DNA from 3 places in the Colwellia sp. RE-S-Sl-9 genome. Region 3 is predicted to be linked to each of the others. Evidence: predicted binding sites of a transcription regulator. Region 3 holds the regulator's gene; each other region holds the start of a gene.
The links. The regulator FNR, encoded in region 3, switches genes on or off when oxygen is low (the NO sensors DNR and NnrR bind a similar motif). The targets are predictions, from matches to a motif close to TTGATCTAGATCAA.
Positions count from the first base shown of each region.

Region 1: ACM9HF_RS08255 (cytochrome ubiquinol oxidase subunit I) is a predicted target of FNR. The motif match lies at 2,239-2,252, and genes of this name have one in related genera.
Region 2: ccmA (cytochrome c biogenesis heme-transporting ATPase CcmA) is a predicted target of FNR. The motif match lies at 3,234-3,247, and genes of this name have one in related genera.

Region 1 is NZ_CP182631.1:1,926,562-1,934,671, reverse strand. It holds gene ACM9HF_RS08265 (MFS transporter) at 1-894, shown strand, start outside; gene ACM9HF_RS08260 (sigma 54-interacting transcriptional regulator) at 1,242-2,009, opposite strand; gene ACM9HF_RS08255 (cytochrome ubiquinol oxidase subunit I) at 2,338-3,924, shown strand; gene cydB (cytochrome d ubiquinol oxidase subunit II) at 3,935-5,089, shown strand; gene cydX (cytochrome bd-I oxidase subunit CydX) at 5,126-5,251, shown strand; gene cydD (thiol reductant ABC exporter subunit CydD) at 5,320-7,065, shown strand; gene cydC (thiol reductant ABC exporter subunit CydC) at 7,062-8,110, shown strand, end outside.
Region 2 is NZ_CP182631.1:4,046,265-4,054,374, reverse strand. It holds gene ACM9HF_RS17585 (cytochrome c-type biogenesis protein) at 1-349, opposite strand, end outside; gene ACM9HF_RS17580 (DsbE family thiol:disulfide interchange protein) at 355-903, opposite strand; gene ACM9HF_RS17575 (heme lyase CcmF/NrfE family subunit) at 903-2,909, opposite strand; gene ccmA (cytochrome c biogenesis heme-transporting ATPase CcmA) at 3,310-3,963, shown strand; gene ccmB (heme exporter protein CcmB) at 4,019-4,723, shown strand; gene ACM9HF_RS17560 (heme ABC transporter permease) at 4,725-5,471, shown strand; gene ccmD (heme exporter protein CcmD) at 5,471-5,755, shown strand; gene ccmE (cytochrome c maturation protein CcmE) at 5,739-6,230, shown strand; gene ACM9HF_RS17545 (TIGR02922 family protein) at 6,298-6,519, opposite strand; gene ACM9HF_RS17540 (hypothetical protein) at 7,123-7,281, opposite strand; gene rraB (ribonuclease E inhibitor RraB) at 7,303-7,653, opposite strand; gene ACM9HF_RS17530 (1-acylglycerol-3-phosphate O-acyltransferase) at 7,653-8,110, opposite strand, start outside.
Region 3 is NZ_CP182631.1:377,069-385,178, forward strand. It holds gene ttcA (tRNA 2-thiocytidine(32) synthetase TtcA) at 1-114, opposite strand, end outside; gene ACM9HF_RS01580 (hypothetical protein) at 250-840, opposite strand; gene uspE (universal stress protein UspE) at 1,105-2,034, opposite strand; gene fnr (fumarate/nitrate reduction transcriptional regulator Fnr) at 2,601-3,329, opposite strand; gene ACM9HF_RS01595 (sulfite exporter TauE/SafE family protein) at 3,389-4,048, opposite strand; gene ccoS (cbb3-type cytochrome oxidase assembly protein CcoS) at 4,048-4,281, opposite strand; gene ACM9HF_RS01605 (heavy metal translocating P-type ATPase) at 4,290-6,728, opposite strand; gene ACM9HF_RS01610 (FixH family protein) at 6,816-7,307, opposite strand; gene ACM9HF_RS01615 (MAPEG family protein) at 7,467-7,868, shown strand; gene ACM9HF_RS01620 (UxaA family hydrolase) at 7,937-8,110, opposite strand, start outside.

The sequences.
Region 1 (8,110 bases), 1.5 Mb from region 3:
GTTGTACTTGCTACTTTATTTTTTGGTTGGTTATTAAGCTTTATGCATTGGCGAACAGTGGCCATTATCGCTGCTGTTTTTGCTTTGGTTATATTTTTAGGGTGTTATATTTTCTTAAAAGAAAAGCCTGAAAACCCTAATTTCTTTAAAGATAATGAAGGTGAAAATGACAACACTAATGCAAGTCCTGAAGAAATTGAACTAGCCTTAGCATCAAAACAAGCCCTTGATAATAAGTACAATCATCCGCTGGAAGGCACTAGCATGATGGGTGGAATGCTCGCTTTTGCTAAAAGCCCACGAGTTTGGTTAGTGGTGATCATGTTGATGATGCTAACTTGTATGATGGCATTTTTAGATTTTGTAGCGGTTTACTTGATGGAAAGCTACAAGCTAACACCTTCGCAAGCTGCAATGGCTTCTACTATATTCCCAATAGGTTCTTTAGGTGGGCTATTAGCTTCTATCGCGTTTTATGATCGCTTCTCCAAAAAGGGCATTAGAACCGTTCTAACCATAGCGTTAACTATTAGTTTACTGAGTGTACTAACGTTGAAGTATTTATCTTGGTTTGCTTTTAGTAACGAAGTTAATTATTTGGTGGCGCTAACGGCTATTTTCTTATTCGCTTTTTCAATATCACCGGCTTATTACTTACCTATGTCAATATTCTCTATTGAATATGGCGGACCACATAGCGCGAAACTCGTGTGTTTAATTGATGCTTTTGGTTTTGCTGCAAGTGCTACATTTGGCTTTGTTGGCGGTAGATTAGCTGATAGTGCCGGTGGCTGGTCTAGCTTTATGAATATGTTAATTTTAATTTCTGCTGTGGGTATTCTCTCCGTATGGGGTTTTATGCATTCAGAATATAAAGCGGCAAAGTCAGTGTAAGGTTTAATACTAATCGCAATGGCCAATGACATCGTGATTTATTTAATTATTAAAACAACTCGTTATTAAAATAAATGTCTCACCTACAGGAAGTATGTGCTTAGGTTCAGTCTGGAACGATGAACCTATGTATTTGACCATTTATTCGTCGTATAAAATAGGTCAATTCATTAATGTGTTTGGTATAAATTGTTTTTAGAGCCATCGAAGAAGTAATATCGCTTAAGTATTCTGAAATACGTATCTTGATTGGTAACGGGTATATAACTTAATTAACTCAGTGTTACTTAACTTTCCTAAATCAATCTGAACGAATTCCTATGCTTACGGTTATCTTCTATTAATAATTAATTTTTTATATTTAACTCGTGCTTTTGTAACTTTCTGTATAGCGTTCTCACACTTATTTCTAATTTTTCAGCAATAACTTTAGGTTGGTTACCGTATTGTTTAAGCAAGTCAGTAATGTGTTTTTTTTCATTTGAGATGAGGTTTGTAGTACTGTTTTGTGTTTGATTTAAGACAATAATTTTTTGTGGTAATGATTCAATAGTAATTAAATCATCATCACTCAGTAAAGCACTGCGTTGAACAATGTTTTTAAGCTCTCGTACATTGCCGGGGTAATGATAAAGGGTTAATGCGTTTAATGCCTCGGGTGAAAACTTTTTAGTTGGAAATTCACTTTTTAGTAATAAATGTTCGGCGAGTAATGGAATATCGGTTTTTCTTTCTTTTAATGTGGGTAAGTGAATAGGAAAAGCGTCAATTCGATAATATAAATCTTCTCTAAACTCTCCTTGTTCTACCATTTCTTCTATGTTCTTATGGCTTGCACAAATTAGCCTAAAATTGGCTTTTTGCTTTTCAGTACTGCCAACTCGTCGGTAATATCCTGTTTCCAGTAATCGTAATAACTTTACTTGTAAGTTTAAGGGGATATCGCCAATTTCATCTAAAAATAGGGTGCCGCCATTTGCCATACAAACTAAGCCTTTTTTACTGGTAATCGCTGGTTTTTCAATTGATTCTATTATTGCTTGAATGGTTTGATTTACCACGATTACCTGCTTGTTTGTGACATTTATGACTTTGATGTTTTTATTTAATGTCATTTATGTCTCTATTGAAAGGTTTTTATCTGAAATATTCTTATTGTAAGTGTTAATAAACTGTTTTTTATAGGTTTTAATTTTGTTTTGTCTTGTGGCATCTTTGTTGCTTTTTAAGTAGTTAATTAATGAAGTACAGAAAATACTGAGCTGCTGAATAAAGTTGTTGAACCTTATTTTTATCGATTAATAAGAGCATTAATTTTATTTAAAAAGAGAATTTGAAAAACTATTGATTTCAATCAATGATTAGTTAGATAGAAACCAAAGCTAGCTCAAGCCATAGTAATATGTTTTTTAACACAAAAGAGCAATAACGAGAGTAATGAGTATGATAAGTGAAACCCTAGTAGAACTATCGCGGTGGCAGTTTGCTGTTACGGCATTATTTCATTTTTTGTTTGTACCACTAACTTTAGGTTTAACTTGGATTTTGTTCATCATGGAGTCGGTTTACGTGATGACTGGCCGCGAAATTTATCGTGACATGACCAAGTTTTGGGGCAAGTTATTTGGTATTAACTTTGCCATTGGTGTGGCTACTGGCCTCACGATGGAGTTTGAGTTTGGTACCAACTGGTCATATTACTCTCATTATGTGGGTGATGTTTTTGGTGCGCCATTAGCCATTGAAGGCTTGATGGCTTTTTTCCTTGAATCTACCTTTGTGGGTATGTTCTTTTTAGGTTGGGATCGCTTAAGTAAACGACAGCACTTAATAGGGACTTTCCTAATGGCATTAGGCACTAACTTGTCTGCGTTATGGATATTAATCGCCAATGGTTGGATGCAAAACCCTATTGGTAGTGAATTTAATTACATGACCATGCGCATGGAGTTAGTGAGCTTTAGTGAAATTATTTTTAACCCTGTTGCTCAGGTTAAATTTATTCATACCGTTGCTGGTGGCTATGTTGCTGGGTCAATGTTTGTTTTAAGTATTAGTAGTTATTACTTACTGAAAGGCCGAGATGTAGCTTTTGCTAAACGTTCTTTTTCGGTTGCTGCCGGTTTTGGTTTAGCAGCCATTTTATCGGTTATTTTACTAGGTGATGAGTCTGGATATGAAACAGGAGAAGTACAAAAGGTAAAACTTGCTGCAATTGAAGCCGAATATCATACAGAGCCTGCCCCCGCTGCATTTACTTTAGTCGGTTTACCAAACGATGAAACGATGGAAACCGATTATGCGGTAAAAATACCTTATGTTTTGGGAATTATTGCGACTCGTTCTTTAGATGAAAAAGTGATTGGTTTACGTGACTTACAAAAAGCCCATGAACCTCGTATTCGTAATGGCATGATCGCTTATGAATATTTAACTAAGTTACGTAATGGTGAAGAAACGCCTGAAAACATTGCTCGCTTTAATGAGACTAAACATGACTTAGGTTACGGACTTTTACTTAAACGCTATACCAATAATGTAGTTGATGCCACCGAAGAACAAATTCAACAGGCGGTTAAAGACTCTACTCCGCCAGTTGCTCCTGTGTTTTGGGCATTTAGAGTAATGGTTGGTTGTGGTGTAGTAATGTTATTACTTTTTGTTTTAGCTTTTTACTTTAATGCTCGTCGTGAAATAGAGACTAAACCTTGGTTATTAAAATCATTACTGTTTGCTTTACCACTGCCATGGATAGCCATAGAAACAGGCTGGTTTGTGGCTGAGTTTGGTCGTCAACCTTGGGCGATTAGTGAAGTATTACCGACCTTTTTGTCGACTTCAGATCTAGCGGTTGGCGATGTACTGTTTTCTCTTATTGCCTTTATTGTTGTTTATACCATTTTATTTATTATCGAAATGTATTTAATGGTTAAGTTTGCTCGATTAGGTCCTAGTTCATTACATACAGGGCGTTATCATTTTGAAAAAACACCAGAGTTAACGTCTGGTCTTCGCAGTCAGAATTCTTAAGGAGCAATATATGTTTGATTACGAAACATTAAAATTTATATGGTGGGGTCTGATCGGCTTTCTTTTTATCGGTTTTGCCGTAACTGATGGTATGGATATGGGAGTAGGTGGTTTGCTTCCGTTTGTTGCCAAAAAAGATGTTGAAAGTCGTGTGGTTATTAACACGGTAGGCGCTCATTGGGACGGAAACCAAGTATGGCTTATTACTGCAGGTGCATCACTTTTTGCTGCTTGGCCCTTAGTGTATGCCACAGCGTTTAGCGGATTTTATTTTGCGATGATGCTAACACTTTTTAGTTTGTTTTTAAGACCGTTAGCATTCGACTATCGCAGTAAAATAGAGTCTGACAAATGGCGTACTAACTGGGATAAAGCTTTGTTTGTCGGCTCGATGGTGCCGCCGTTAGTATTTGGTGTTGCCTTTGGTAACTTATTACAAGGTGTACCTTTTGGATTCGATTCATTAATGCGAGTAACTTACACAGGATCATTTTTTGCTTTGTTTACGCCTTTCACATTATTAACGGGTGTCATAAGTGTATGTATGATGTTGCTACATGGCTCGACTTGGTTGGTGCTAAGAACAGATGCTGATGTCGCACAGCGCTCAGCCAATATTGGTCGTGTTGTAGCTGTGGTTTTAGCGATTACGTTTGCTCTTGCTGGTGTTATGGTTTGGCAAAGTGTTGATGGTTACTCAGTTGTTAGTACTATCGATACTATGGGACAAGCGCAGCCAACCACTAAAGAAGTCAGTACTGGTTCTGGTGTTTGGTTAACAAACTTTGTTGAAAACCCAATATTGTGGCTAGTGCCGTTTACCGGTGTATTTATGCCATTAGTCGCTGCTTTTCTATTAGGTATCAAAAATAAAAGTACCTCAGTAAAAACTACAGCTTTATTGGCTAGTTCGTTAACAATTGCGGGCGTTATTTTAACGGCAGGTATCGCTATGTTCCCATTTGTTATGCCTTCAAGCAGCCAACCGAATCATAGCTTATTGATGTGGGATACTGTATCAAGTGAAGGTACCTTAGGTTTAATGTTAATGGTTGTTGCTGTTTTTACACCAATTATTTTAGGTTACACCTTTTGGTGTTACCGAAAAATGTGGCGTACCGTTACGATTGAAGAAATTGAGCAAAATAATCACACCGCGTATTAGCTCAGAATATATTAAGTCAGTTTAGAGGAATTATGTATGTGGTATTTTAGTTGGATTTTAGGTGTTTTACTTGCCGTGTCTTTTGGGATCATTAATGTCATGTGGTATGAGATGGAGCAGCATGTAGATAACGTGGCTGATGATCAAAATAACGACGATTAATTCTATCGTTTTTTTTACGTTAGAAAACGAGCCAGCGTTCAGTGATAGCAGAGAATAAAGTGAGTTAAATGAAAGAGAAAACTGAACAACAAAAGAAACAAGTTAATGGCTGGCTCAAAGCTCAAAAAAAACATGCCCATGGCAGATTAAGTCGAGCGATAGCATTAGGATCATTAAGTGGTTTGTTAATGATCCTACAAACGGCAATATTAGCTTATTTAATTGATATTGTTATATTTACGAGCGAAGAAGAACCAACATTTACGCTTACTCAAGTTAGCTTTGTATTAGTGGCTGTTATTTTTATTCGTGCTGTATTTGGTTATTTTAGCGAATGTTATAGCCACCGTGGCGCTATGTTGATTAAAGCTAATATTCGTTCACGTTTATTGCATCGCTTGTTTCAATTAGGGCCTAGTTATACGCAAACTAAAGGTAGTGCAAAATTAGCCAGTTTACTTAATCAAGGAATCGATTCGTTAGAAGACTACTTTGCTGGATACCTACCGGTAATCGCTTATTGTGCGGTTATTCCTTTCGCTATATTGATTGCCGTATTTCCTATCGATTGGCAATCGGGATTAATTTTATTATTTACTGCGCCTATGGTGCCGTTTTTTATGATTTTAATCGGTCATAAAGCACAACGTTTAAACCAAGAACATTGGACTAAGCTTCAGCGTATGAGTAGTCATTTTCTTGATATTATTCAAGGTTTAACTCAGCTTAAAATATTCAATGCCTCGCGCAGAGAAATAGCTGCTGTTAAAACCATTAGTGATGATTATGGTGACGAAACCATGGGAATTCTAAAAATAGCATTTCTTTCGTCATTTGTTTTAGAGTTTCTTGCTTCTATTTCTATTGCATTAGTTGCTGTTGTACTCGGTTTTCGTTTGTATTACGGCGATGTTGATTATGTATTTGCCTTATGGGTTTTGCTATTAGCGCCCGAGTTCTATTTACCTTTTAGACAGTTAGGTACGCAATATCACGCAAAAATGGCCGGTGTTACTGCTGCTGAGGATCTTGTTGAGGTTCTTAATCAAGCACAAACAAAATCTCAAGCTCAACAAAATAACAGTCAAGAATTCTGTTCACCTTTTACTATTGATATAGCGCAAGCCAATTTCGCCTATCCAGATCGCACGAATGCTTTAACTAATATAAATACCAGCTTTGCGGATCAAGGTTTATATGCGGTTATTGGTGACAGTGGTTCGGGAAAATCAACTTTAATTGATATGGTATTAGGCTTTGTACAACCTAACTCAGGCCAAGTGCTTATTAACCATGTTCCTTTAACATCAGATAATCGTGATGCTTGGTTACAACATTGCGGCTGGATTGCTCAACAAGCTGAAATGTTTCATGGATCATTAGCCTTTAATGTCGCTTTGTCAGAAACCTATGATAATGACTTAGTGCATGAAGCACTTACTAAAGCGGGTTTAGCTGAGTATTTATCAAGCCTTGAAAATGGTATAGAAACCCAAGTCGGTGAGTCTGGCGCTGGTCTTTCTGGAGGACAATTACAACGGCTCGCATTAGCGCGGGTTTTTTATCATCAACCTGATGTACTTATTTTAGATGAACCTACAAGCCATTTAGATCAGCAAACTGAACAGATCATTACTGAGTCAATTAATGCTTATGCTAAAGATCATCTTGTTATTGTTATTGCGCATCGCTTACATACGGTTATAAACGCAAAAAATATTATTGTACTTGAACAAGGCCAAATTATTGAGTCAGGTACGCACCAAGAGTTGTTCGCTCAAAATAACTATTACGCTAAGCAGATTAATATATGAAGATATTTTTCCGTTTAATTAAACTTCTTAAACCGCAGCTACCTTTAATGTTATTGGGGGCGCTTTTATCTGTAATTACAGTATTAGCTAATATTAGTTTACTTGCTATTTCGGGTTGGTTTATTACCTTGATGGCGATTGGTGGTATAACAGGCATAACCGTTAACTACTTTACGCCTGCAGCGATAATACGATTTTTAGCAATAGTGCGAACCGCAGGGCGTTACGCCGAAAGAATGTTAACCCATAGAGCTACTTTTAATGCATTAGCTCATATGCGCCATTATTTTTATCAACAGCTAGAGCCATTGTTGCCTTATTATCAAATGGATTTAAGATCTGGCGACTTGCTAGCTCGATTACAGCAAGACATAGACAACTTAGATAACTTTTATTTACGGGTGTTGTTACCTATATTTGTTGCCCTCATTTCAGTACCCATTGTTTGTTATGCTTTGGCATTATTTTCAATAACGGTTGCTTGGTTCATGCTTAGCGCTTTGTTGATTGTCGCTATTGTTTTACCCATGATGAGTTATTTCTCTTCTAAAAAACTAGCAAAAGAAAAAACACGTTTAGAAAGCCACCTAACAGAAACATTAGTTAATGGTATTAGTGCTGTTAAAACCTTATTAGTGTATCAAGTGGCTATTAGTTATCAGCGTTCTATCGCTAGTATTACGCAGCAGTATTATGATATTCGTTACAAATTAGTAAAAATTAATGCCGCTTTAAATGCACTGATCTTTTTGTTTATACATTTATCGGCGTTAGCCTGTTTATTCATTTTATTGCCAAAACTTGCTACGGGTGAGATTGATAGTAAATCGTTAGTTGCCATTATTTTACTTGTACTGGTTAGCTTTGAAACCGTAAGCAGCATGCCACTTGCATTACAACTACTGCCACAAAGCTTAGCTAGTGCAGCCAGACTTTTTGCCATTATAGATAAAGATAAACCCATTGATGTAGGAAGCCGAGAAGTGCAACAAGGGGATATTCAATTTGATAAATTTACTTTTTATTATCCTGAGCAAACCAAAGC
Region 2 (8,110 bases), 1.1 Mb from region 3:
CAAACCATAAAATATACGTAAGGCTGTTCACTCTCGGGCGATATAATACAAAGTCGCCATATCGAGCTACCATAAAATTAACAATTTCACTGTCTGCTTTTCCTTGCTCAAGTAAATCATAAACTTCTCTACGCAAATCAGCTGCAATAGGTGAGTTAGAGTCAGCTAAATTCTGATTTTGACATTTAGGACATCTCAACTCTTTGGTTAAATCGTTGAAACGTATTTTAGTCACTTCATCTTTAAATTCGTATGTATCAACAGGGCTAGCATGCACAATAGAAGTTGTTATAAAAGCACAAGTTAATGTAATGCTTAAAACTAATGAGGCTAAAAATTTGGTGATCATAATAACTATCTCCCCGCTTGTTGTTCAGATTCAATTTGCACAATAAGTGGCTCAAATTCATGACGCCAAATATTGGCATTTAAGGGGCCAGCGAAACGCTTACGAATAATATTGTTATGATCAATAACAAAAGTTTCAGGTGCGGCGTACACACCTAAATTAATACTTAACTTGCCTAATTCATCAAACAATGAAAACTGGTAAGGATTACCTAAAGCAGCTAACCATTTTTGAGCGGCTGCTCTTTCATCGTCATAATTCAAACCATAGATAGTAAAGCGATCAGTTTTAGAAAGTTTTAGTAAATACTCATGCTCAGCTCTGCACGACGGACACCACGTTCCCCATACATTAACCAATTTAATACCGGCTTTAAAATCTGCATTGGTTTTCAACGTTTTCTCATCGTTAACACCATATAACGAAAATTCAGGAAATTGCTGATTAACCAAAGCAGAAGGCAGTTCAGTCGGATTTAACGACAACCCGCGATATAAAACCACACCCAATACAACAAACAATATAAGAGGAATAAATCGAATTAACTTACCCATTACTCTGCTCCTGCTAAATTTGGTTTTGCACTCTGAATTTCGCTATTTTCTGAGCTCGAAGATTTTGTTTTCACTGTTTTTTTTCTACGATATCGTTTATCTAACATGGTAAGTACGCCACCTACTGCCATGAAAATAGCGCCTAACCAAATCCACCTTACAAAAGGTTTGTAATGTACGCGTACCGCCCAAGCATTATTTGGTAATGGATCACCCAGAGCAACATAAACGTCTCTAAACAAACCGGGATCTATTGCTGCCTCAGTCATTCCCATAGTTTGTACTAAATAAGTACGTCTTTCAGGCTGTAACAAGCTAACAAAGTCACCATTTTTATAAACCTCAATTTGGCCTTGCACCGCCGAGTAATTAGGACCTTTTACGTCTTTAACACCGTTAAATTTAACTTCGTATCCTGAAATAAGTGCACTTTCACCTTGTGACATTTTCACATTGGTTTCGGTTTCATAAGTAGAAACAAGCGTTACACCTACAATAGCGATAGCAATACCTTTATGGGCTAATGTCATACCAATTTGACTTAAGCTGATCCTAGATATTGATAATTTTCCATCTGGGCCTTTCGCTCTGTTGTATAAGTCTTTCAATACCACGAGCTCAACCCAACAGGCTAATGTAATCCCCATAGTGATCCAAGCATTAAACTCACCGGCATATAGGAAAGGAAAAGCTATACCAATAACAATACTAATAATTGATGGAGAAAATAATTGTTTACGTAATTCACCTTTTTTAGCTTTTTTCCATCGAATAAGCGGGCCAATACCCATAACAATAAAGAGTAAACTCATTATTGGAACAAATACCGCATTAAAATAAGGGGGCCCAACAGAAATTTTACCGTAACCTAAGGCATCAACGAGTAATGGGTATAAAGTACCGAGTAACACAGTAACAGCAGCAATAACAAGAATAACGTTACAAATAAGTAATGCTGTTTCTCTTGAATAAAAAGCAAAACGGCTAAAACTTGCAACGTTTGAAGCTCTTATAGCAAATAATGTTAAGGAGCCTCCAACAGCTATAGCTAATAACATGAGGATAAATAATCCACGCCCTGGATCTGCTGCAAACGAATGAACAGAGGTAATAACTCCAGAACGAACGATGAATGTTCCCAGCAAGCTTAAACTAAACGCAAAAATAGCTAATAAAACAGTCCAGTTTCTAAAAGCTCCTCGTTTTTCAGTAACCGCTAACGAATGAATAAGTGCCGTTCCCACTAACCAAGGCATAAATGAAGCGTTTTCAACTGGATCCCAAAACCACCATCCGCCCCAACCGAGTTCGTAATAAGCCCACCAACTACCTAAAGCAATACCACAAGTTAGGAAAACCCATGCTCCAACGGTCCAAGGTCTAGCCCATCGAGCCCAAGCCGCATCTAACTTACCGCACATTAAAGCCGCTACAGCAAAAGCAAAAGACACAGAGAAACCAACGTAGCCTAAATATAATAATGGCGGATGAATAATTAAACCAACGTCTTGTAATAAAGGATTTAAGTCACGCCCTTCTACAGGCACATTAGGCCATAAACGTTCAAATGGATTTGAAGTTAATAAAGTAAATACCGCAAAACCAACCACAACCATGCCTAACACAGCTAAAACGCGTGCAATAAACGCGTCTTCAATACCATCACTAAATTTAGCAACTGCGGCTGTCCAAGCGGCTAAAGAAAAAACCCAAAGCAATAATGAACCTTCATGCCCGCCCCACACCGCACTTATTTTAAAATAATAAGGCAAATGGCTATTTGAATGGCTTGCAATATAAAGTACGGAGAAGTCATCGGTTACAAAGCTATAACCCAAAGTAATAATACTAATAGCAATAAAAGCAAACATACCAAACGTTAGCGGTTTAGCATAAGTTATAAGCTGTTGGTGCTTAGTTGCTATGCCAACTAAAGGCACAATACTTAAACAAATAGCAAAGGCTAAACCAATTATGAGAGCGAAGTGCCCTAACTCAGGTATCATTTATTTCTCCGGATTTATCTTTCTTTCTCGATCTTTGCTGTAAAGTCGAATAAAGGTGGGGCTATTCAATTAATTTTTAATAACATTATTCATTTGAATGCGTATTTTAGAATGTATTTATCATTTTCAGGCACAAAAAGTGTAATAAGTTATGACAAATAGCCCATGCAATATATTATTTTTGAGTTTTTTTAAACCTAAAAATTGGCGTTATTCTAGCATCAACCCATATTATTAATCATTAAAGTTAGTGTGAATCTTCAATATTATTTCGAACTGTTGAATTACATGCCGATATAGTATGATAATGCGCATAAATCGAAGTTGTTCTATATCAATTTTAAAGTATAAACATTAGGTTATACTCGCTTCGTATAACGTTTTTTATTTGGATTTTTTCTTGCAAACAACTCATAAAACCACTTCAACTCCTTTGTTATCAGCCAAAATGCTGACATGCATTAGAGAGGATCGTATTTTATTTGAAGCGTTAAATATAAACGCTTATTCAGGTGATATTATTCAAGTTGAAGGCCCTAACGGAGCAGGAAAAACTAGCTTATTACGTATCTTATCGGGTTTATCTGTACCGTATGATGGTACTGTTTATTTTAATGAAAAAGACATTCAAAAAGTTCGTGAAGATTATCATCAAAACTTACTTTATCTAGGTCACCTTCCCGGTGTAAAAGGCGAAATGACGGCTCAAGAAAACCTAGCATTTAATCTGGCATTACAAGGTTTAAACCCTAACTTGGCAGAAGACACATTAAAAGACGTTAACTTATTAGGTTTTGAAGATTCTTTAGCTTCGCACCTAAGTGCAGGACAACATAGGCGTATTGCTCTAGCTCAATTATGGCAAACGAAAGCACCTATATGGATTTTAGATGAACCTTTTACCGCTATAGATAAAATTGGCGTAAAAGCATTAGAGTCACTATTTTTAACTCATGTTAATAAGGGAGGCTGTATTATTTTAACGACACATCAAGATTTAGCATTACCTAAAGAACGAGTAAAAAAACTCACGCTAGAATATCGTTTCTTCTAATGTTGTTTTTTATAATACATAGAACTGAGCAATGGCCCAATTAATGGCACAATCAATGGTAAATAACACTCAACATTTAAATAGCTTATCTTATCGTTCAGCGTTTATGCTGGTATTAAAACGAGATCTCACGATAGCGTTTAGACATAAAGACGACATTTTAAATCCTATCTTGTTTTTTGTTATTGTTATTACGCTTTTCCCTCTTGGAATTGGTCCTGAAATAAATACATTATCGCGTATAGCTCCTGGTATTATTTGGGTTGCAGCATTGTTATCAACACTTTTGTCATTAGATCGATTGTTTAAATCTGATTACAATGACGGTTCGTTAGAGCAAATGTTATTAAGCCCACACCCTATTTTTGTTTTAGTGTTAGCTAAAATTACCGCACATTGGTTATTAACCGGTTTACCTCTTATTTTTATTGCGCCTTTACTCGCCGTACTTTTACACCTAAACGAACACAGTTATGGTGCTTTAATGCTCACGCTTTTATTAGGCACACCGGTATTAAGTTTGATTGGCGCGATAGGCGTTGCGCTAACGGTAGGCATTAAAAAAGGTGGCGTGTTGTTAAGTTTATTAATCTTGCCTTTATATATTCCAGTATTAATTTTTGCAACGAGTGCAATTGATAGCGCGTCGATGAACTTACCTTTTACAGGGCAACTTGCTATAATTGCCGCGCTATTTTTTAGTACCCTTACCTTGGCACCATTTGCCGTATCATCAGCTTTAAAAGTGAGTACAAACTAACATGTGGAAATGGCTACACCCTTACGCAAACCCTGAAACCACTTACCACCTAACGGGTAGGTTAATTCCGTGGTTTAGCTATTTAACAATTGCCTTGCTTACTGTTGGTTTAATTTGGGCTTTGCTTTTTTCACCTGCAGATTATCAACAAGGTGATAGTTTCAGAATTTTCTATATTCATGTCCCCACCGCAACATTATCCATGGGAATATATGTTGGGATGGCCATTGCAGCATTATGCAGTATTGTTTGGCAGTTAAGGCTTGCTGATGCCTCTGCTGCTGCTTTAGCACCGATTGGCGCTGTGTTTACTTTTGTGTCTTTAGTTACTGGTGCGGCGTGGGGGAAACCTATGTGGGGTACTTGGTGGATTTGGGATGCTAGACTAACCTCTCAACTCATTTTATTATTTTTGTTTTTAGGTGTAATAGCACTTCATAACGCTTTTGAGGATAAAGGGTTAGCAGGTAAAGCCGCTGGCATATTAACCTTGGTAGGCGTTATCAATATTCCAATCATAAAGTACTCTGTTGAATGGTGGAATACATTACACCAAGGTGCAACAGTCAGTAAAATGGGCAAACCTTCTATGACAATAGATATGCTATGGCCATTTATATTTTGTTATATGGGCTTTATTTTTCTCATTATAGTGATAACGTGTATCCGCTTTAGAAGTGAGATTTTATCAAGAAACAGTATGCGCCCTTGGGTAAAAGAATTAGTACTCGCTGAAGGAGGTAAATAATGCAGTTTGAAAGTATTAGCGCCTTTTTTGATATGGGCGGTTACGGCTTTTACGTTTGGCTTTCATATGGTGTTGCCGCGTTAGCTATTTTATTACTTATTGTGTTTAGCAAACAAAAGCACCAACAAACTGTTCAGCATATTGCTCAACGTTATCTAAGAGAAATTAAGCGTAAAGAAGCAGCTAAATTGCAACAAAGCGCCCAAGAAAAAACTCAAAAAAATAAGCAAGAATCCCTATCCCCTTTAGCTGTATCCGAGGAAGAAAATGAATCCACGCCGTAAAAAACGTTTAACTATTGTCACTTCTATCCTAATAGGTTTAGGCGTTGTTTCAGGACTCGTGTTATATGCATTAAGTCAAAACATTGATCTGTTTTACAAACCTTCAGAAATTTATAATGGTAAAGAAGGTTCTGGTATCAAAGCGATCGATGGACAACGTTTAAGAATTGGTGGGTTAGTCGTACCTGGTAGCGTTAAAAGAGATGAGAATAGTTTAAAAATAGCGTTTAAATTAGCAGACATGAAAATGCCTATTACTTTTGATGAAAATGAACCTATGGTTACTGTAAAGTATGATGGAATATTGCCTGATCTATTCAGAGAAGGACAAGGTATTGTCGCAAATGGTGTATTGAATACTGATAGTTATGTCATTGAAGCCACAGAGGTGTTAGCTAAACATGATGAAAATTATATGCCTAAAGAACTAGAAGCTGACTCAACTACACCTCACACTGAATCTAAAGGTTATTAACCACTAAAAAAGGTAACTGTTATGGTTATATATTTACCATCACAATTACCTTTCATATTTTTAAAGATTAGGCGGTGTATTTTACTGACAAAATACGTTCACCTACTTTATTTAAAATCTCTATTTCACCATCACATACAGCAATAATAGATTTATTCTCTTTAAAGTTATTTGGAATAATAACCCTACCATTCATGTTTTCTTCAAAGGTTTTAACGTCATGTTTTAGCTCAAGCGATCCTTCAGTATAATATATTACAGTAACTTTTCGTTGAGATGGATGTGTCATTATTGTTCCTAATCTACTTAGCTGAATGAGTTACTTTTCAGCTATACAACTAATAAATATCTAGGCGAACATCCTTTTAGGTTATTTTAATTATAGACAAGTCTATAGTTTTGGATACATAGGCAGTTAAAAATTTGAACTTATAGTTAACTATTTTAATAAAAATTACTAGCAATAAATTGCATACAATTTAAAAATAAATAAAAAGCTATAAGACAATAACTTGAGGTTATTGGTTAAAAAAGATAAGAAGTGAAATTCAGGAATTTACGAAGCTCCATGAGTAATACCAATCGCAATAACCAATTGATCATTTGTACTCGTTTAAATGGTCAATTCATTAATGCGTTTGGTATAAAAATTAATTATTCAGTAAAATGAATATTGATAGTAGGGGTAACATAGAAGTTGATTGATGAGCTGTAATTAATAACTAAAAAGGAGCGAAATATCAGCTCCTTTATTTCTTAAAAAATGTATGCAAATCCCAGTAATAAAATCACTACTTTATACGACGAAAAATTCGTCCCATAGCAAATATTTATTTCAGCGCTTCATCAAGGGGCATGAAACGCAGTAGTGAGACTAATATTAATCTAAAATTTAAGAATCAGGATCCATTCCCTGTTTTATTTTTTCTATTCTCTCAATATGCTTATGATGTGCTTTAAAAGCAGAAAGACTAAACGCACCTACAATTGCAATAATTGGAATTAAAAGCGATAAAATCGCAGGGTCTATAATATTATTAATCCAATCCATCGAATAACTCCTTGGTATATTCTATTCTTCGAAATATGTACCCCAACCATCATAGTCCACTTTACACTGCTTAGCTAACTGATACATAATTTTAGTCTCATCTGAAATGATATCTACCTCAAGAGGTTGTTCTGTAATAATATCAAAGGCAAATACCTTTTCACCACTGTCAGTTTCTGCTTCTTCAGGCTCTTCTACATCATACCCTTTCTTAAAAGCTGTTACCGCTGCAGCTTCTAACAACTCAAAATTTGCACTAGAAAAATGATGTTCAATAGTATGATCTACGTCTTCATTTGTTTCGTCTGCAATAAGATCTGCAATTAAGTTTTCAGTATGGGTTAACCATTGTTGTAATTCATCTTCAATCATTATTTAGTCTCATTGCTATAACTGTGTTGTACTTCTTCGTTCAGTTCATTAAATTTTTCAGTGATCATTAGCTGGGCTTTTTGAGTTACAGATTTGATACTCTCGCTATTTTGTGTATTTATGTGAATAGGTTCTAAAAATTGAATTATTATTTTTCCGTTATTCCAGCGGTTCAATTTTATATCAGCCGAACTACTTGCACAAATAGGAACAATAGGAACATTGGCTTGTTGTGCTGTTCTAAAAGCCCCTGTTTTAAAAGGTAAAATACCTTTACCATAACTACGAGTACCTTCGGGGAAAAGCCAAACAGATAGTCCGTCTGCATTAATTTTACTCGCCGTTTGTGCAATAGTATTTTTAGCTTTATTACTATTTTTACGATCTATTAGAATGTTACCTGTTAACCAATACATTTGTCCAAAAAAAGGCATCCATATAAGGCTTTTTTTGCCAA
Region 3 (8,110 bases):
GTATTCAGCGATCGCCTGACCCACATTGCGTCGTAAGCGTTTTTCTAGCTTAGATAGTTGTATGGCTTGCTCGGATGTTAGTGATACTTCAGGTGTTGTAGGTAAAGCGTTCATATATGTTCTCACGTTAATAGCGAGCGCATTATACCTAAAGGTTTGTTCTTAATAAACTAGGTAAGAGGAGAATTAAAAGAGTCTAGAGTTATATTAATAACTCTAGAGTATTTAGGGAGAAAATTTATTTAATTGTTAGTACGTTACTGCTATCTGACCAATCGATACGCTACCGCCTGACCATGTTGTACGACATTTTAATTCTAAAGTACTGTCAGCTTCATAATTGTTATTAATATTATTTGTACTATAATTTACAAACTGCTCACCTGTTATATTATAGTTTGTAATAGTACTCCAATCAAAACCTTCACCAGTCCCAAATCTAAACCATTTAGGTATTCCTCCATCGTTTACTTTCCGTATACGTGAAATTAGACACCCACCTGGTGCTTGTTGTATACCATTGACTTTGCCATAAACGTTAAGTGAAATATTACCCATATTGGCTGTTAGAGGGACACTACAATTGAAGTATCTAGTGGTTCTTTCAAATTGAGGATCAAAGATAAAGTAACCTTGTTCGGTTGGACCTACAGACTCAGAAGAAATAGTTGATAGGGCATTTAAGGCGCCTTCAGCCGTTTTTAAGTTATTAAATGCAGTTGCATGTTTAACTACATCTTCATTACAGTGAGTTGCACCAGAAAACGTAAGAGTATCAGCTAATGCAGATGTTGAAGATAAAAAGGTAAGGGTACCTAATATAGAGATGAGTTTGTTCATAATAATTTCCTTTTATATAATATTTTTTCCCTAAATACGAAACTAACATTACACAACTTTAATAATAAAATCAATAGATTGATTTGTTAATTGTAGTGTTATATATCGCTAATTGAGTTTTGTTATTGGCGAGGGATCAATTTAATATTACTACAAATAGGAGGACTTGGTTACTAAGCTAGTTAAAGTAGAGTTAAGTTGATTTAGATGTAATAGGTAATAAAGTAACTAAAATAGTAATTAGCTACTTTATTAGTGTTTTTATTACTTAACAAAAGGTGATTCATATCCATCAGGTTTTAACGCGAGTACATCACAGTTCAGTCGATCTATTACGTGTTCAGCGGTATTGCCTATTAATGTGGCTGATAATCCTGTTCTACCTACCGTGCCTAAAATCACTAATTCTGCGTCGATTTGGTTGGCAATTTCTTCGATAACATCTTCAGGTAAACCTTCTTGAACGTAGGTGTTCTCTTTCGCTATCTGGTATTTTTCACAATGTTCTGTCATCGCATCTTGGTGATGTTTTAACATAGTATCGTTGTATTCTACCGCGTTAAATTCAGGTATTTCTATGGTGATGTTAACAGGCGTACCGGGATAAGAATTAACAATGTGCACGTTACCGTTTATTGTTTTTGCTAAGTCGCTCGCTTGTGAGGTGATTTTATGGTTAAGCGAAAGGTGTTCTTCTTCATCACTTCCTACATTTATTGCTGCAAGTATATTGCCGTTTTCAGGCCATAAATGATCTTTAACTAATAACACAGGGCAAGGGCATTTACGTAAAATATGCCAGTCGGTAGGCGTAAATATAACGGATTTTAGTTTGTCGTGTTCGTGAGTACCTTTAATAACAATGTCGTGATTATGATCAAGCACTTCGCTGATCACTGCTTCAAAAGGTCTGTTGTGCCAAACAACTTTGGTGTTGATAGTAAGTGACTCTGTATCGAGTTGTTCGATAATGTTATTAAGCCATTGGTGTCTATCGTCTATAACGGTTTGTCGCATAGATTCACGTTCATCGCTTGATAACATGGTGGTCATTTCGTAAGAAAAATCAAAAATAGATAAGAAGGCTGTGATAGTAGCCTTAGTATGTTGTGCTAGTTCAATACTACGCTTTAACGCTTTTTGGTCGTCTGTCGTAGGATCAATAACCGTTAGTATATTTTGATACTTTTTCATAATATCGTCCCCAATTATTTAGCTCGTATTTATAATACCATGAGTATCAGTATAGTGTATGAACGAGTGTTTTTTAATTGTTTTACATCAAGATATTCTTAATTAATAATATCTTGATGAAGAGGGGAATATGAAATTTAAAATAGATCTTTTACGGAGATTAACAACAGTAATAATAACGTACCTTTTACTACTGTTGTTTATACCCGTTATCATTCAAGATGCAGGTTTCAGTGGGAACTAAAAACAATTTAAGCACAGATTTTACGTTCCAAACAAAATCTAAGGTCTACATCCATGTATGCAAGGCATTAAGTTTACGTCATGGCTATTCTCGGTAACTGCTCCTGCGTTACCCTAATGTCCTACATCCGTGTAGGAACCTGACTAAAGTTAATAACGAAGCATAAATTGTTTTAGACCCATCGAAGAAGCGCTTGAGCAAAATCACTTCATCAACAACGCTTTTCATAAGGGAGTAACCATTATCACAAAGCGTTGCCTTGAATTGATATCGCTCAAGCACTCTGAAATAGCCTCTTGATTGGTAACGGGTATATATCGAATTACAGTGAAGCAACTTCGTTAAGCTTTTCAATATTTTTAATGGTAATCAGTTTGCCACTCACATCGATTAAACCATTTTTATGAAACCTATTCAGTAAGCGGCTAATCGTTTCAACCGTTAAACCAATAAAGTTACCTATATCGCCACGTGTCATGGTTAATCTAAACTCAGACGCAGAAAATCCTCGTTCATGATATCTTTTACTTAACGTACTAATAAAAGTTGCTAATCGTTGCTCTGCATTTTTATGATTAAGTAACATAAGCATTTCATGATCTGAACGAATTTCAGAGCTCATCATTTTTAATATTTGTTTTTTAAGCTTTGGCATAGTGTTAGAAATAGAGTCTAACGTGTCGTATGGAATTTCACATACCATTGATGTTTCCAGTGCTTTAGCAAAACTAGGATGTTCTGAATTGGCAATGGCGTCAAAACCTAATAAATCACCTGCTAGATGAAACCCTGTAATTTGTTCTTCTCCTTGCTCATTAACGGTAAAGGTTTTAAATGTACCAGAACGAATGGCATAAAGAGATTTCATTTCGTCGCCGTCTTGAAAAATTTGCTCACCTTTATGGATAGGCTTTTTACGGTCAATAATATTATCAAGCGTATTAAGTTCTTGCTCGTTTAACGAAAATGGAAGGCATAATTCACTAATACTACAGTTTTGACAATGGATGTGTTGTTTTCCTGAGCAATTGTTGTTTTCCATAATGTCCATACTTAATCAAAGGTTAATTGATTTGGATCATATTCTAACCTTCATCTATATGCAATCGATTAAACGAGCAAGTACAAGGTATAAATACCGTAACCGATAAGGCTTATTGCCATTGTTTTTCTAAATAAGGGGTGGTTAAGTAGCGTTTTTGCTTTGATTAAGCTATACGACATAATAAGCAATGCTGGTAGGGTTCCTAAGCCAAAGCTAGTCATAATTAATGCGCCCGTAGTTACGCTGCCACTAGCTAATGACCATGTTAGCATTGAATAAATTAAACCACAGGGCAACCAGCCCCATAGCGCACCTAAACCTATGGCTTTTTGTGGTGAGTCTACAGGTATTAAACGTTTGGAGTAAGGTGATAAATATTGCCAAATAAATTTACCTAAGCGTTCAACTCTATTTAACCACATAAGCCATTGGCCAATATAAAGTCCTAAAAATATAAGAAATAGAGCGGATATTACGCGTAAACCAGCTAAAGGTACGCCAAGATTTTTAGCCGCGACAGAACCTGTAAAACCAACTATTGCGCCAATTAGGGTATAAGATAATATGCGACCAAAATTATAACTGAAAACTAAAAGTGTTTTTGAGTACGACGAATGTTTAGGTAGAGCAGAGGTTAGCATTGAGGTTATGCCACCACACATTCCTAAGCAATGGCCAGATCCCAAAATGCCTATAATAAAGGCTGAAAAATAATCAATGTTCATTAACTATCTTTTGGTTGATTTGATGCGTTGGTGTTTTTATTCTTTTCTGATATTAATTCTGATGTTGATTTATTTTTATCAGCTGCTTGATCGTCATTTTCGTCAAACAAAATACTTAAACCTTGTTTTTCAAGATCATCAAATTGTTCTGTTTTAACTGCCCAGAAAAAAAGATAAAGGCCAATAGCCGTTAATAGTACCGCGATAGGAATTAATACGTAAATTATGCTCATTGAATATATTAGCCTTTTGTATCTTTTTTGATATTAAGTAAGCGCAGTGAGTTAGTCACAACCAATATGGAACTGGCTGACATACCAATAACTGCGAGGTAAGGCGTAATATAGCCAGCCATTGCTAACGGCAACACTAAGGCATTATAACCAAATGCCCATAAGTAGTTTTGCCAAATAATTTTTTTAGTTTTTTGAGCAATGAGTTTTAACGCAGTAATATTAGTTAAATCACTGTTTAATAATATAATATCTGCGCCGTTTTTCGCAATATCTGTACCACTTCCCATGGCTATGGCTATATGAGCCGCGCTAAATACAGGCGTGTCGTTGACACCATCACCCACCATGGCAACAATATGGTCAACTTGTTTGGCTTTTAATAGCTCAACTTTATTTTTAGCACTTAAATTACTGTGAGCTTGAGATAAATGCAAAACAGACTGTGTTTTATCGCAACCGGCTTTATTGTCGCCTGAAAGCATTAAGGTTGATATTGATTGGTCATGCAAGTTTTTAATTAAGCTAGCGGCGTTATCTCTTACACTGTCTTCTAGGTAAAAGGCAGCGATAAGTTGTTCGCCTGTTACCAATACGCATTGAGCATTATTCACATTAGCTTCTGAATCGGCTAAACGTAGGGTGGGTAATAACCAACTGGGTTTACCTATTTGGTAGGTTTCGTTTTGATAATTACCTGAAACGCCTGAACTGGGTGTTACTTCTATTTGGGTGACATTAAGAGAAAAGTCTCTATGTTTAATAAATGCTTTTGCGATAGGGTGTTCTGAGTGAGATTCTAATCCAGCAGCAATAGCTAATACTTGTTTTTCGCTAAACGCACGATCAAATAATTCCACCTTACTGATAGTAAACTCACCCGTGGTTAACGTGCCTGTTTTATCAAAAGCAAAACAATTAACGTTAGGTAAGGTTTCCATTACGTGGGCTGACTTTATCAAGATACCTTTATTATTTAGTGTAACTGTTGCGCAAGTTAATGCGGTTGGTGTGGCTAACGATAAAGCACAAGGGCAGGTTGCCACTAATACCGAAAGCGTTATCCAAAAGGCTTCTTCAGGTAAGTGTATTTGCCAATAAATAGCCGTTGCTATTGAGGTAAGTAAAATTGTTGCGACAAAATATTGTGCTATTTTGTCTGAAAGCTTGGCTAATTTAGGTTTATGGGCTTGAGACGATTCACTTAAACGTATCATCTGGTTTAAGAATGAATATTGATTTTCTTTTTTTACTTCAACCGTAATATTACCATCGCCGTTAATGGTACCCGCTAAAACATTATCGCCAATATTTTTGTTAACAGGTGTTTGTTCACCAGATAACATCGATTCATTAATTTGGCTAGTACCTGAAATAACCATGCCATCGGCAGGTACAGTTTCACCAGGCTTGATCAATACAAGATCAAACTTCTTTAAATGTTTCGCGGCTATTAATTTTTCTTGTTGAGTTGTGCCTTTATCGTCAGTGATAGAAACAAGCTTGGTTGCGGTCATCGGCATTAGCTTGAGTAAATTAGCCGAAACATGAGAGGCTCGCATTCGCGCTCTAAACTCTAAAAACTTGCCAATAAGTAATAGGAAAGTAAACATGGCGACTGATTCAAAATACACTTCTCCTTGCTGACTAACCGTTGCCCAAGCGCTGGCAGAAAAAGCAAGAGTTATAGCAATAGAAACAGGAACATCCATTGAAAGGCGTTTTATTTTTAATGTATTTATCGCACCTTTATAAAAAGGAAAAGCGCCGTAGGTAACTATAGGTAAAGTTAAAATTAAGCTAGCCCATCTTAAATAAACAAGGTTGTATTCAGACATATCTGAAAACGCGCCAAAATATAATCCTACGGCAATCATTAATACCTGCATCATTAAAATGCCTGAAACGCCTAAACGCTTGATAAATGATTTACTTTGAGCTTTGTTTAGTTCTTCGATTTGGCTGGCTTTAAAGGGAAGTGCTTTATAACCGATGCTGTCTATGCGTTTTAATATTTCACTTAACTTTAGTTTATCATCTTGCCATCTAACGGTTGCGCGTTGTGTGGTTGCATTTACGGTAATAGAAACTATGCCTGTGGTTTTCGATAGCTGCATTTCAATTAACCATGCGCAGGCAGCACAACTAATACCATCAATAGTTAAAATAGCTTCTTTGTATTCGTTAGTTTTAAAGGTAAATTCGTTTTGTAAGCTTTCGTCATCTAATAATTGATTACGTTGTAACTGTTGTGGAACCAGTTGTTCGCCTTTTTTGGCTGGCTCGGTGCGGTATCGATAATATTCCGTTAAATTATTTTCAACAATAACAGAAGCAACGGCTTCGCAACCTATGCAGCACATAGGTTGTATAACGTTATCTATTTTAACTGATAAATCTATACCTTTAGGAATAGCTTCACCGCAATGGAAACACAAAGATGACATAGGTTGTTTTATTTCAGTAATGTGAGTTTATCAATAATTAGTTTAGTCATAATTAACTGGGTAATATGACTAAACTAACATGAAGGTTTAACTGTCTTTAGGTGCAGGCTCAATACTAATAGCTGAAGCTTGAGGTAAATATATCGTGTTTTGAATTTTCCATTTATTATCAAAAGTAGATAAGGTAATTTGCCACTTACCTTTAACGTCATGATCTAAGTGATGTCTAAAATTGCCATCGCCATCTGGAGTTAACGTTAAAGCGAAGTCTTTTTCTTCTTGTGTAGGATGATAAAAATTAACGCTAAGTAATGAAAATTCTTTTTCAATACCCGTAGGTTTTATCACGAGTTCATTATCTTTTAATGTAAGAGAAAATTTCATGCCTAGTTTTTGAGCTAATTTTATTTTACTTAACTCTAAGTTAATTGCTTTCCCTTTTTTGTAATAGTTACCAACTACCAGTGGATCAGGTTCGTGGTTGGCAATAATATAAGTAGCAATACCTGCAACTACGGCCGAGAAGGGTAATGCGAATACCAACCAAGCCCATGGTTCTTTGTACCAATATGTTGTCATTTATATGCCTTGTTCATGAAAATAAATAAGCGCGTATTATACGTTTTTATTAGTGATGAACCAATAAAAGATGGAGGGAATTGATTTAAATCTATAATTTTATGTGAAGGAGGTATAATTGTTTTAATTTACATTATTATAGCCGTTAAGGAGTTTTCATTGATTTACCCTGTATTTTTTATGGTATTACTTACATTAGTTATCGGAATTGTTGCATTTTTTACACGTGTAAATAGCGTAAAAGCACGTAAAGTTAATCCCAAAGCGTATAAATTAATGGATGCTGAAAGTTTTCCTGAGAGCGTTATTAAAACCACGCGTTGTTTTAATAACCAGTTTGAAGTACCGGTATTATTTTATGTGGGATGTTTATTTTACGTTGCTTTAAATATTTCTAGTGTTGTCGGTTTATACTTTGCGTGGGCTTTTGTGATACTGCGCGTAATGCATGCTTATATTCACATTACTTATAATCATTTACTACATCGTATTATTGTTTTTTGGGCCGCTGTTTTTATGGTGTTAGGTTTATGGATAACCTTGATGCTGAATATGGCGTAAATAAATGAGAAGAAAAAGGAGTGATGATCAGCTCATCTCTCCTTTTTATATTATTTTTTAATAGGTGCTTATAAAGTTACACCGTTTTTCCAAATAGAAATTTCACGATTATCGTTAATCTCGTTATTTGTTTTTTCACCTGATGCAACTTTTAGTAAGTAACTAAATAATTGTTCGGCACATTCATCAATACTCATATCAGACGTTAATATTTGGCCTGAATCGAAATCAATCCAATGTTT